Regions from separate parts of the Saezia sanguinis genome, predicted to be linked through region 3. Evidence: predicted binding sites of a transcription regulator. Region 3 holds the regulator's gene; each other region holds the start of a gene.
What was found. The regulator FNR, encoded in region 3, switches genes on or off when oxygen is low (the NO sensors DNR and NnrR bind a similar motif). The targets are predictions, from matches to a motif close to TTGATNNNNATCAA.

Region 1 (4,246 bases), on a different contig from region 3:
GGTGTTGCTGGGGATTCCGGTTGGGCCGAGTTTTCTCGGATGATGCGCTCAATCAGCGCATGGGCTTCGATCATCTCATGGTCAAATACCTGTGTGCTCAGCCGTGGCTGTGCAACCGGCTGTTGTGGCAGCAGCGTGCCGTCCTGCACCCGCAGGTCAACCGTGACGGTGGAGGACAGGCCAATGCGCAGCGGATGTGTGTCCAGGTTGTCGGGCTGCAGCCGGATGCGTACCGGCAGGCGCTGCACAATTTTGATCCAGTTGCCGGTGGCGTTTTGCGCGGGCAGCAGTGAAAACGCGCTGCCGGTGCCGATGCCCAGGCTTTCAATGGTGCCGCGGTAATGCACTTTGCTGCCGTAAAGGTCGGTGGTAATGTCTACCGGCTGGCCGATGCGCATGTCGCGCATCTGGTTTTCTTTGAAGTTGGCGTCAATCCATACCTGGTCCAGCGGCACCACCGTGAGCAGTGTTTCGCCGCTGCTGACGTGGCTGCCTACCTGTGCCGAGCGCTTGGCCACATAGCCGCTGACCGGCGCGCGCACTTCGGTGCGGCTGTGGTCCAGATAGGCTTGCAACACCTGGGCGCTGGCCGCACTGATTTCGGGGTGGGTGGCCAGTTCGGTGTCATTGACCAGTGCCCAACTGGTTTGCTGGGCGTGCCGGGCTGCATCCAGTGCGCTTTGGGCGCTGTTGAGCGTATCGCGCGCGTGTGCAAGCTCTTCAGAGGCAATGGCGCCGCTGTTGGCGAGTTGCTGGCGGCGGTTGTAGTCGGCCCGGGCGCGCTCGTAAGCAACCTGGCTGGTTCTGACCTGTGCCTGTGCGTTGTCGGCATTGCTGTACAGCCCGCGCACCTGGCGCACGGTTTGCGCCAGCGTGGCCTGTGCGTTTTGCAGTGTGACGCTGGTGTCGCTCGGGTCAAGCTGTATCAGGATCTGGCCGGCCTCAACGTAGTCGCCATCGTCAGCTGTGATGCTGATGATGGTTCCTGCCACACGCGGGGTAATGGGCACGATGTTGCCGTTGACGTAGGCGTCGTCGGTTTCTTCATAAAACCGGCCGACCACCATATAGTGTGCCAGCCAGGCCGCAACGCCCAGTACGACCACCAGGGCCAGCAGCGCCAGGTATAGGCGGCGCTTTTTTTTCATCCGGTTCACCGGGGTTTCTGCCGGCTGGGCAGGTGGGGTTGCCGGTTGCGGTGCAGTTTCAGTGGTTTCGTTGCTCATGTGTGCATCCTGCTCAAAAATGGGGGCGGTGTGTTATGCGTGTGTTGTGCGTGCGTTAGGTATCCGGCAGCATGTGGCCGTGGCGCAGAATTTTGACAAGCAGATGCATGAACTGTGTCAGCTCTTTTTCGCTCAGGCAGTCGGTCAACTGGTTGAGTGTGTCTGCGGCAATCTGCGGGATGCGTCTGGCAACCGCCTTTCCCTGTGCTGACAGGCGGATGTCAATCTGCCTGCGGTCTGTTGTGCTGCGCTCACGCAAAATCAGTCCTTTTTTCTCCAGCCGGTCCAGCATGCGGGTGATGGCCGCGCTGTCCACCTGCAGTGTTTGCCACAAGTCGCTGGGTTTCATGGTTTTGACTCGCGAGAGCAGCAGCAATACCTTGAACTGCGCGACGGTAATGTCCTGCATGTCAGGGTGGCTGCCCAGCAGTTTGTCTTTGTACAGGTTGAGCAGATGGATGTATTGCCCGAGGGAGCGCTCAAGCCTGAAGTTGTTGCGGTCAAAATGTGACATGACAGTATCTGACTGGTCAAATAAATAGCCAAATTCTAATTGAATTTGCGGTTTTGTGATGGTGCTGCTGCAAGTGCCATCAACCGGTGTTGGGTTGGCACTGGATCTGGCATTCAGCATAGCCATTGCGGAATGGCATTGGAGCGGCTGCTGATAAATATGCGTTGCAGTAAAAGGGGTTGGAAAATGGTTTAACGGGAGGATGCTGGCAGTTTGGCGTCTTTTTAACGCCTGATTCGTGCTTGATTGTTGTATGCCGGATTTGATTTATATCAAATGAGGTAAAAAGAATACATCATATGGATTTCGTGAAATATTGAACATACGAAATGTAAGTTCAAATACATCCAAACTAAAAAAGAGACGTGGTTCAAAAAACAGGATCAGGGGCTGGTAATAAATGATTCTTATTCACTAAAAACATGACCCCTTTAACACTGGTGTTGATGGCATTTTCTGAATAGAATGGATTCAAACAATATTGCCAATTCGCATGTCAGTGCACCTGATAAAAAACGCTAGGAGCCCGCGATGACTCAACCCATTTGGCATGTATGCAGTCTGGTTGTTCAATGTGTACCTGAACAACTTGCAGCCGTTACTGAACGCATTTCAGAGATTCCTGAAGCTGAAGTGTTTGCGACCAATGAAGAGGGTTGCAAGCTGGTGGTTCTGATGGAGTCTGATGACGCCGATCTCCTGTATCAAAAAATGCAGTCAATACAAGAGGATATTCCTGGAGTACTGGCTGTGTCTCTGGTCTACCATCAACAAGATGAAGAAGCTGAGGTTACCCCATGAAACGCCGTGAATTTATGAAAGCAAATGCCGCTGCCGCTGCGGCTACCGTTGCTGGTGTTACGATACCCATCAAAGTCCTGGCTCAAAGTGATGCGGATAAAAGCATTACCTGGAGTAAGGCGCCATGCCGTTATTGCGGCGTGGGTTGCGGCGTTCTGGTGGGGGTGCAAAACGGGCGTGTGGTCGCTTCGCAGGGCGACCCGGAAGCGCCGGTTAACAAGGGGCTGAACTGTATCAAGGGCTATTTCCTGCCCAAGATCATGTACGGGCAGGACCGCGTCAAGCAGCCGCTGTTGCGCATGACCAATGGCCAGTATGATAAAAATGGTGAGTTCACCCCGGTATCGTGGGATAAGGCTTTCACCATCATGAGCGAGAAATACAAGGCGGCGCTCAAGAACGGGCCTAATGCGGCGGGTATTTTCATGTCGGGCCAGTCCACTGTGTGGGAAGGCTATGCGGCAGCCAAGCTGTTCAAAGCGGGCTTGCGCTCCAACAACATTGACCCCAATGCGCGGCATTGCATGGCTTCGGCGGTGGTCAGTTTCATGCGTTCGTTCGGGATGGACGAGCCCATGGGGTGTTATGACGACTTCGAGCTGGGTGACGCGTTTGTGCTGTGGGGCTCCAACATGGCCGAGGCGCACCCGATTCTGTGGTCGCGTCTGACCGACAGGCGCCTGTCCAACCCGAATGTGAAAGTGGTGGTGCTCTCCACCTTCCTGAACCGCAGTTGCGATCTGGCCGATATCAAGATGGTGTTCACTCCGCAAACGGAGATGAAGATTCTGAACTACATCGCCAATTACCTGATTCAGAACAATGCGGTGAATAAAGAGTTCATGGATAACTTCGTGAATATCCGCAAAGGTGCAACCGATATTGGCTATGGCCTGCGTCCGAACCACCCGCTGGAGCAGAAGGCAGCCAACGCCAACAGCGGCGCTTCGGAACCGATGACGTTTGAGGAGTACAAGCAGTTCCTCTCTGAATACACGCTGGAAAAGGTGTCCAAGGAGTCCGGTGTGCCGGCCGAGCAGATCACGGCACTGGCCAAACTGTATGCCGACCCGAATGTGAAGGTGATGTCGCTGTGGTGTATGGGGGTGAACCAGCACGTACGCGGTGTGTGGACCAACCACCTGATCTACAACCTGCACCTGATGACCGGCAAGATTTCGCTGCCGGGCAACGGCCCGTTCTCGCTGACCGGGCAACCTTCTGCCTGTGGTACGGCACGTGAAGTGGGCACGTTTGCGCACCGCCTGCCGGCTGACCTGGTGGTGGCGAACCCGGAACACCGGAAGTTTTCTGAAAAAATCTGGAAGCTGCCTGATGGCGCCATTCAGCCTGAACAGGGGCTGCATGCGGTGGCGCAGGACCGGGCGTTGCGCGATGGTAAGCTGAATGCGTACTGGACGCAGACCACCAACAACATGCAGGCCGGCCCCAACATTTATGAAGACCGCATGAAAGGCTGGCGCGACCCGCGCAACTTTATTGTGGTGTCTGACCCGTACCCGACGGTCAGCGCGCTGTCTGCCGACTTGATTCTGCCTACCAGCATGTGGGTGGAAAAAGAGGGCGCCTATGGTAACGCCGAGCGGCGTTGCCAGTTCTGGCGCCAGGCGATCAAGGGGCCGGGTGAATCCAGGTCTGACTTGTGGCAGTTGGTGGAGTTTTCCAAATACTTCAAGACGGACGA
Region 2 (4,246 bases), on a different contig from region 3:
ATCTGTGAAAGGTTTGGGTAAAAAGCCGCAGGCACCCAGTCGCAGTGCAACAATCGCGGTGGCTTTATCGTCAAGTGCGCTGACCACCAGAATTTTAATGTCAGGATTAAGCTGGATCAGTCTGGAAATGGCTTCAATGCCATCCATTTGCGGCATGGTGAGATCCATGGTCACAACATCGGGAAGTGCTTTGCGGGCAATCTGCAAAGCCTGCTGCCCGTCAGGAGCAAGCCCGACGATCTCAATGTTGGAATCCTTGTATTTACGCACAATGCGTAAAATCCGGCTTCGGATGGTATTGGAGTCATCAACGATCATTAAACGCATAAAGCTTCTCAAACGGAAAATGTGAGGGCAAATTCGGTATATAAACCGGGACGAGAAGATACATTCAAATGTGGTTTGTTCAGTTGATTGATATTGTTAACGACCAGATCAAGCCCGGAACCACGGCCAGCATGCATGGTGATATTTTGGGCGGTGGAAAAATCCGGTCTAAATATTTGCAAGGCAATTTCCTTATTGGACATGCCATCCAGTTCTTTCTGGTTGAACCAGCCAAGCTTTAACAGCTTTTGGCGGATGCGGTCAATTTGTAAACCGGTACCATCGTCACGCACACTTAAAGACCATCCATTTGAATTAACGCGCTTGAGACGAATGTCAATGTTGCCCGCTTCGGGCTTTTGTCCTGCGACGCGCTCTTCCGGTGTTTCCAGGCCATGGACAATGGCATTGCGGACCAGTTGAATCACAATTTCACGCACCAGCCGGGCGGTATCCATCGGTATGTTATCCCAGCCGTCGTCGCATGCAATGTTAAGTTGTGCATTTTTGTTGTGATCTTCAGATGCGTTGTTCACAAGACGGGTGAGCATTTTGTTGTCAAGAGGATTGATTGCCAGCGGGGAGTGTATACGGGGCGAGGGCTCTTGCTCACTGTCGGCGTTAGTGCTGGTAGCGGCAGCATCTAAGAAAAGTGTTTTTAATGTGGAAATGATACTCAACAGGTTGCCAAGCGGGATCGGCAGTGCAAGTAAAGATTCTCCGATCGGTTTGTTCTCGTGAACAATGTCTTTAATTTCTTTCAGCTCGGATTCAAATGTATGGGCGAGTTCACAAACGCTGTCCAGATTCAGGGCAGAGGCATTTCCTTTAATCGCGTGAATGATTCGGGCGATTTCATCCAGGGTTGCAGCAAGTTTGGTTTGCGTTTTTGAATCCGATGTTTCGCGTAACAGGTCATTCACATATAGCAGGCTTTTTTCCGTTTGCTCTATGAATGAACGCAGCTCAACAGGGTCCGCTTCCATGGCTTTAAGCAACATGGAGAATTCTTTTTGTGAGCGGTACCGTTCATCACGCAACTTGGCTTCAAGCTCCATTTGGTGGGTGATGTCCTGGATGGTCACAAGCAGGTGTTGCACTTCTTCGCTTTTTTTATCCATCACACGGCTGAAGCTGAATGCGAGGTAATGGCTTTTCTGAATCTGAAGTCTATTGGTGACCTGCACTTCGACTTCAGACAGTGGGTTGATGCTTCGCACCAGATGATCTTTGATGTGAGGAGAGAGCAATAATTTGAGATATTCCTGTGCATCGTGCAGAATTTTGGCAGAAACACGGGGGGCCAATATCTCAAAAAAATCGTCACCGGGATTGATTTTTTGTCCGAACAAGGCACTGGCAGAGGTCGAAATTTGCGACCCGATCCGACAAGAAGGCGTTACGAGAAAAAGCCCTTCCTGCACTGTATTGAGAATCTCGCGGTTTTCTGCGTTTACGATTTCGATGGCATCGTCAGACCTGCGTAACTGGTGAATGAATTTATATAAAATAAAAGCAAAGTTAAGCAGGGCGAGGATAATCCCGACAGTTTGCACCATGCGTAAGAAAGATGCCCGGTTTTCCGCCTGCAACTCCAGTGCGGTTGTCAGCTCGTTCATCAGGTGCAGCAACTGGGTGTTATGTTCCAGGGCATATGTCATGACCTGTTGTTCTTGCTCTGGTGTGGCCGTGTTTTCAAGTACGGGTTGCAACAGGCGATAGTAAGGCGCCCAGATTTCCGAGGCTTTTTGCAAAACACTTAAAGTCTGCGGGTCTTGAACGGCTTTCAAATACGTGGCTTGGCCATCACCTCCTGTGACGATTCCGCCAGACTGAAACGCCTGTAGGGTCGTGTCGAACATGGCGGTGGCTTCTTTAAGCTCTGCCAAGTCGCGTTGAGAAGAGGTTTGCGGTTCTCCGCTGACGATCAGCAATGCTTTGATCGTGCGCTGGCTGAGCATTCGTTGCCGTCCTGCCAGGTTGATTCCCAAAGCATCTTCCTTGATTTGAAAAGATGTGTAGAAGTTAAGGATCAGAACCCCTAAATCAAACAGCAGAAAACAGGCAATGGCAATGATAATGGTCCGGTAGCGACCAGAGAGAATCGATCCTTTTCGGTTCTTTCCTGAGATTTTCCGGGTGGAGGAAGTGGATTGCTCAGCCATATTACTTACTCTTTCTGGCAGAACCTTTTTAAAACCCAAATAAGGTGCCACCTTGGTAAAAGCATTGAAATATTTCTAAAGAACCGGGATTTTTTGTCAATATATGACTTTTATATTGGCAAATGCTTGATTTTTATCAATCGCAAATGCGCGTATCAGTGCACAAAAATGGAGATTTCAGGAGTTAGATCAAGCTTTAAAACAATAAAGCCTAAACAGGCCGTGTGCCGTTATGCAGAGGTAGATTAAACGGTAGAAATTTGAAGAATACGGCAATAAAAAACAGCCACCTCGCACTCAAACGCAAAGTGGTTTGCATGGATATGGTAAGGCTATTTTGGGTGGCTAGCGATAGCTGTCCGGATTGGATAAATAGTTTTCAATGTAATCGGTAATGCCGGCTTCCAATGAACGGAAACTGACGTTTAACCCGGCGGAACGGGCTTTGCCCATATCGGCTTCTGTATAGTACTGGTAGCGGCTTTTCAGTTCTTCGGGCATATCCTTAAAAGAGATTTCGACCGGTTTGCCAATGGTCTTTTCCATGGCTTTGACCAGATCGATGAATGAGCGGGCATTGCCGGTTCCCATGTTAAAAATGCCACTGACAGCAGGATGGTCCACAAACCAGAGTACAGCCTGGGAACAGTCTTTGACATAAACAAAATCGCGTTTTTGCTGGCCGTCATCAATATCCGGGCGATCCGATTTGAAAAGTTTGACTGCACCCCAGGTCTGGATGTCATCATAAAACTTGGTGATCACGCTGCGCATATCGCCTTTATGGTATTCGTTCGGGCCATAGACGTTAAAAAATTTCAGCCCGACCCATTGCGGAGGGGTTTTTCCATCCGCAATGCGCTGGGCAAAAATAAGATCGGTCGCATTTTTGCTCCAGCCATAAGGATTCAATGGCCGCAGTTTGCTCAACGCTTCAATAGAATCGTCGTCCTTCAGCAGGCTTTCCAGTGCACCATAAGTTGCAGCAGAAGAAGCATAAACGAACGGGACTTTATGCTGGGTACACCAGTCCCACAACATCACAGAGTAGTTGATGTTGCGCTCGACCAGCAGGTCAACATTTTTTTCCGTGGTTGCCGTAATGGCGCCCATGTGAATGATGGATTCGATCTTGGTTGCGTTGTTATCCAGAAATGAAAGGGTCTGCTCCGGCGCAACAAAGGCCGCAATATTTCTTTTAACCAGATTGCGCCACTTGTTTTCTTCGCCAAACCAGTCGATAACAGCGATAGGACCTCTTCCAGCATCCTGCAGTTCTGCGACAATGTTTGATCCGATGAATCCGGCAGCACCAGTAACGATAATCATGGAAGTATCCGTTTGATAAAAATATTTAAAAACCGGGCGCAGGCGTTTGTGCCAGCTGTCCCATGACCTGTTCAACCGTGATGTTCAAAAGACGGTCTGATACCACGTAGTGCTGTATCGGGTCATGGTCCAGGGTCGGGCGAGGCCCCATGATAATATAGCACAGGCAGTCGCAGGCAGCGGCAATCTGACACAGCCCGGTATCGTTGCCAATACAGGCATCGGTGCATTTTACCGCAGCAGAGCTTTCCAGAATCGGCGTATCGGTAACGATTTCGACCTGGTGCTGGTGCGCCGCAGGAATCAGTTGCTGAATGGCGGTAGCCATTTCGTGGTCCATTTTACCGCCCAACAGCAGCACACCAAAGCCACGGGCCACGAGCGCTTGGGCCAAACGGGTGTAGTTTTCCACCCCCCATTGTTTA
Region 3 (4,246 bases):
CCCTGTTCGACAAAAGGTTGCAACTGTGCCAGCTCTTTTGCAAAATAGCTCTTGAAATCAACCAGATAGGCAAGCTCTATTGACTCATAGATGATCACGCCCTGACACATAATGGCTGAGATCACAGCTCGCCTGACCAGATCATCACGGTCCAATGCGTAACCACGCATAACAGGCAGATGCCCCTGCTCCACCTGGTCCATATAGTCTTCAAGCTCTTTGGCATTCTGGCTGTATACGGCGCCCACCTTGGAAATGGCAGAAATACCCAGGCCAATCAAGTCACAGTCGGCATGTGTACTGTAACCCTGGAAGTTACGGTGCATGCGCCCATGCCGCTTGGCCACGCTCAAGCTATCTTCCGGCAGGGCGAAGTGGTCCATTCCAATATACTCGTAACCGGCCTTTTGCAACCGGCTGATGGATTCACTCATCAGATTCAGACGGGTTGCGCCGTCGGGCAAATCCTCATTGTGAATTCGCCTTTGCGGTTTAAACCGGCTGGGCAGATGTGCATAACCATATACGGCAATGCGATCCGGTCGTAATACCGCAATCTGATCAAGCGTCTCATTAAATGATACCTGCGTCTGTTTGGGCAAGCCGTAAATCAAATCGACACTGATCGACGTGAACCCGATGTCACGTGCCGCCTGCATCAGCGCAAACACCGATTCCGTACTCTGTACACGGTGAATCGCCTGCTGAACCTGATGGTCAAAGTCCTGAATGCCCAGACTCAGACGGTTAAACCCCATATCCCACAGATTCTGCAGCCGCTCGCGCGACACCGTCCTGGGGTCCACCTCAATGGTGCATTCCAGGCTATCCATGAATTCAAAATGCTCACGCAGTTTGGACATCACCCGGGACAGCTCTTCGTCTGACAGAAAAGTCGGGGAACCTCCGCCAAAATGAATCTGCGACACACGCTGGCGGCTATCCAGTTGCTTGGCAACCAGCGCCATCTCCTTGAGCAACCCTTCCAGGTAGGGCAAGGCCCGTTCATGATGCTTGGTGACAATCTTGTTGCAGCCGCAGTAATAACAAAGAGACTCACAAAAAGGAATATGCACATAAATGGACAGCGGATTGGCCGCAATCGCCCCTACAGTGCGCTGTGTGAGCGCCTGCAGATAATCAGCTTCATCAAAAGCCTCCACGAACCGGTCCGCAGTAGGGTACGAGGTATACCTCGGCCCTGATACATCATAGCGTCGAAGAAGCTCCGGCGTAATCACAAGTTGCTGCATCGTCTTATCTTCTTGTAGTAATAAAAAGTTGACCTCATCGGTCTTGTCTCAATCATACATGCTGCTATACCACTTCTTTCAAAGCAGCCCACACATGAGCCCAACAATATTCTGCTGGAAAGTGTGACATAAGCCCTAAAATCACTGTGCCATTTTACGCACAATATAGGCTTGATCTTAGTCAAGTTATTCCATTGGCGCTACAATCGCTTCATACCTGTTTGATCTGCGTCTATTTTGAGCAAATCTCATAACAGCTAAATTTTTATACAATTTCATTGTACAGATACTGCTCCAGTTTTTATTGACCCAATACAACTAACCTGCATCATTTGCATTAATGTCATGGCATCATTCCCCCACACCAATGTAGCTTGCTCCAACTGCAATATGCGTGACCTGTGTATGCCAGTTGGTCTGACCCAAGATGAAATGTCGAGGCTGGATCAAGTGGTCAGCACACGCCGTAAAATCGGCCGTGGCCATGCTCTGTTCCACTCCGGCGATCCTTTCACAGCAATTTACGCCATCCGTACAGGTTTTTTCAAAACCTGCCTGACATCTGAAGACGGACGCGACCAGGTGACCGGTTTTCACATGGCCGGCGAGCTGGTCGGCCTGGACGGCTTGTGCAGTGACGCCCACATGTGCGACGCCATTGCCCTGGAAGATGCTGAAGTGTGCGTACTGTCCTATGAGCGCATTGAAGCACTATCCCGCGAATTCCCGATTCTGCAGCGCCACGTCCACCGTATGATGAGCCGCGAAATTGTGCGCGACCAGGGTGTGATGATGTTGCTGGGCAGCATGCGGGCAGAAGAACGGCTGGCTGCATTTTTGCTCAACCTGACACAGCGCCTGCACGCCCGCGGCTTTTCCGCCAATGAGTTGGTACTGCGCATGACACGGGAAGAGATTGGCAGCTACTTGGGCCTGAAGCTCGAAACTGTATCGCGAACCTTTTCAAAATTTCAGGAAGATGGCTTTTTACAGGTTAAACAGCGCCATATCCGCATCACCGACCCGGAAAGCCTGAAAGCCCTGACGACAGCAACGGCATAACTCGCATCATTTGTTGCTAACCTGCTGTTATTTTACAGCAACGGTTCTTTACGCCACGTTTCCGGGAGTTCACTCGAACGCCTGACTTGCAAACGAAAAACATGCTCTGACCGGAGTAGCCGCACCTCCATTGTGCGCATATTTGCTAAAATGCACAGATCCTCCACTTGCATTGAGCGCACCCCATGCCAAACATTCTTTCATTACCTCGTTTATTGTGCAGCGCACTTATCGCCGGGCTTTTCTGTATGCATGCCGCCTGGGCACAAACCGCAACACAGCCAAATTCACCCCAACTGAACCTCCCCCGTATTGAACTGTCTGCCGGCATGTACCGGCTTGAAGTCCAGGTCGCCGCAACCCCTTACCAGCAGCAGATTGGCCTGATGTGGCGCGAAAGCATGCCGGAAAACGAAGGCATGCTGTTTATCTTTGACACACCCCGTACACAGTGTTTCTGGATGAAAAACACCTTGTTGCCACTGTCTGCCGCCTTTATCCAGGACGATGGCACCATCGTCAACATTGCCGACATGATGCCGCAAAGCACAGAAAGCCACTGTTCGGACAAGCCTGTCCGCTACGTGCTGGAAATGCATCAGGGCTGGTTTGAAAAGCACGGCATACTGGCCGGAAAACGTTTGACCGGATATCCATTCTGAACACACGCGCCATGCCAGAATTTTGAGTTATGCATTTTTTTTATAACTCAAGCCTTTTCTCACAGGCTGAAAACTCATTTTCTGCAAAAAAATTTTTGTTGCTTTTATCGTTTTTTATCTTAAAAACCACTTTCCCATCTCCACAAAAAAGCAGAACAGCATTACCGGTTCTTGCTGAAAACAACCCCGGCGTTCTGCAGCAACAGGAAAGCAGGGGTTGAAAAACATCATTGTGCACTGCGAGATATTTTTCAAGTGATACAAAATAAATTTCACTATATAAAATATATCAAATGGCAATGTACACACAAAACCCTTCTGATAGCCCATCCATTCAGGTGATTGATCGCATATTCACACTACTGAATATTCTGGCCAGTCACGAAGAACCCGTTTCACTCAAACAGATCAGCGAGCTTTCAGGCCTGCACCCTTCCACCGTACACCGCATCCTGAATGATCTGGTTTGTGGCCGCTATGTCGAACATCCCCAGTCTGGTGTGTACCGGCTTGGCATGCGGCTGCTGGAATTGGGGAATCTGGTTAAAACACGAATCAGTGTGCATGAAGTTTCGTTAACACCCATGCGTGAGCTGCATATGCTCACGCAGCAACCTGTCAACCTGTCGATCCGGCAAGGCGACGAAATTATCTACATTGAGCGTATATACAATGAACGCTCCGGCATGCAGGTTGTCCGGGCCATAGGTGGGCATGCGCTGCTGCATCTGACATCCGTTGGGAAATTATTCTTGGCATACGATACGCCGCAACAAATATACGCTTATGCACAGCGCCGCCTGGCACAAAGCCATACACAGAACAGCATTCAGAAATTGCCTGAGCTGGAAAGTGAACTGGCACAGATTCGCCGCAACGGCCTGTCATGCGACGACGAAGAGCTGGAGCCTGGTGTGAGTTGTTATGGCACAGGCATCTTCAACGATGAAGGCAAAATGATCGCTGGCTTATCCATTTCAGCCCCCACCGACCGTTTAAACCCGGCCTGGCAAAAACTTTTACAGAAAGCCAGCCAGACCATTTCTCGAACATTGGGATACCGTGCCAGCGGAGCCCCTTAAGCGCCCCACATTGCTTGTATTTAATCAATAGAGACCTATTCTACTATCCCTTAAGCAGCTTCAGCCATACTCTTCACATAGGCCCTAAGCGCGCCTTTTTCTGCACTGACATCCAAATGGGTTAAGTACCCCTATTGCGGTTACGTGTACAAGCAGACCTGCTTCAGTGGAAACCCGTACTGCCGTA

Region 1: AACY98_RS03190 (chaperone NapD) is a predicted target of FNR. The motif match lies at 2,003-2,016, and genes of this name have one in related genera.
Region 2: AACY98_RS04390 (type IV pili methyl-accepting chemotaxis transducer N-terminal domain-containing protein) is a predicted target of FNR. The motif match lies at 2,619-2,632, and genes of this name have one in related genera.

Annotation. Positions count from the first base shown of each region.
Region 1 is NZ_CAWUGC010000003.1:95,158-99,403, forward strand. Features, by position in the region: gene AACY98_RS03180 (HlyD family efflux transporter periplasmic adaptor subunit) at 1-1,226, opposite strand, end outside; gene AACY98_RS03185 (MarR family winged helix-turn-helix transcriptional regulator) at 1,282-1,860, opposite strand; gene AACY98_RS03190 (chaperone NapD) at 2,272-2,541, shown strand; gene napA (nitrate reductase catalytic subunit NapA) at 2,538-4,246, shown strand, end outside.
Region 2 is NZ_CAWUGC010000005.1:83,746-87,991, forward strand. Features, by position in the region: gene AACY98_RS04385 (response regulator transcription factor) at 1-327, opposite strand, end outside; gene AACY98_RS04390 (type IV pili methyl-accepting chemotaxis transducer N-terminal domain-containing protein) at 336-2,492, opposite strand; gene rfaD (ADP-glyceromanno-heptose 6-epimerase) at 2,838-3,821, opposite strand; gene AACY98_RS04400 (glycosyltransferase family 9 protein) at 3,847-4,246, opposite strand, start outside.
Region 3 is NZ_CAWUGC010000019.1:134,461-138,706, forward strand. Features, by position in the region: gene hemN (oxygen-independent coproporphyrinogen III oxidase) at 1-1,253, opposite strand, end outside; gene fnr (fumarate/nitrate reduction transcriptional regulator Fnr) at 1,599-2,315, shown strand; gene AACY98_RS14220 (DUF192 domain-containing protein) at 2,501-2,977, shown strand; gene AACY98_RS14225 (IclR family transcriptional regulator) at 3,277-4,059, shown strand.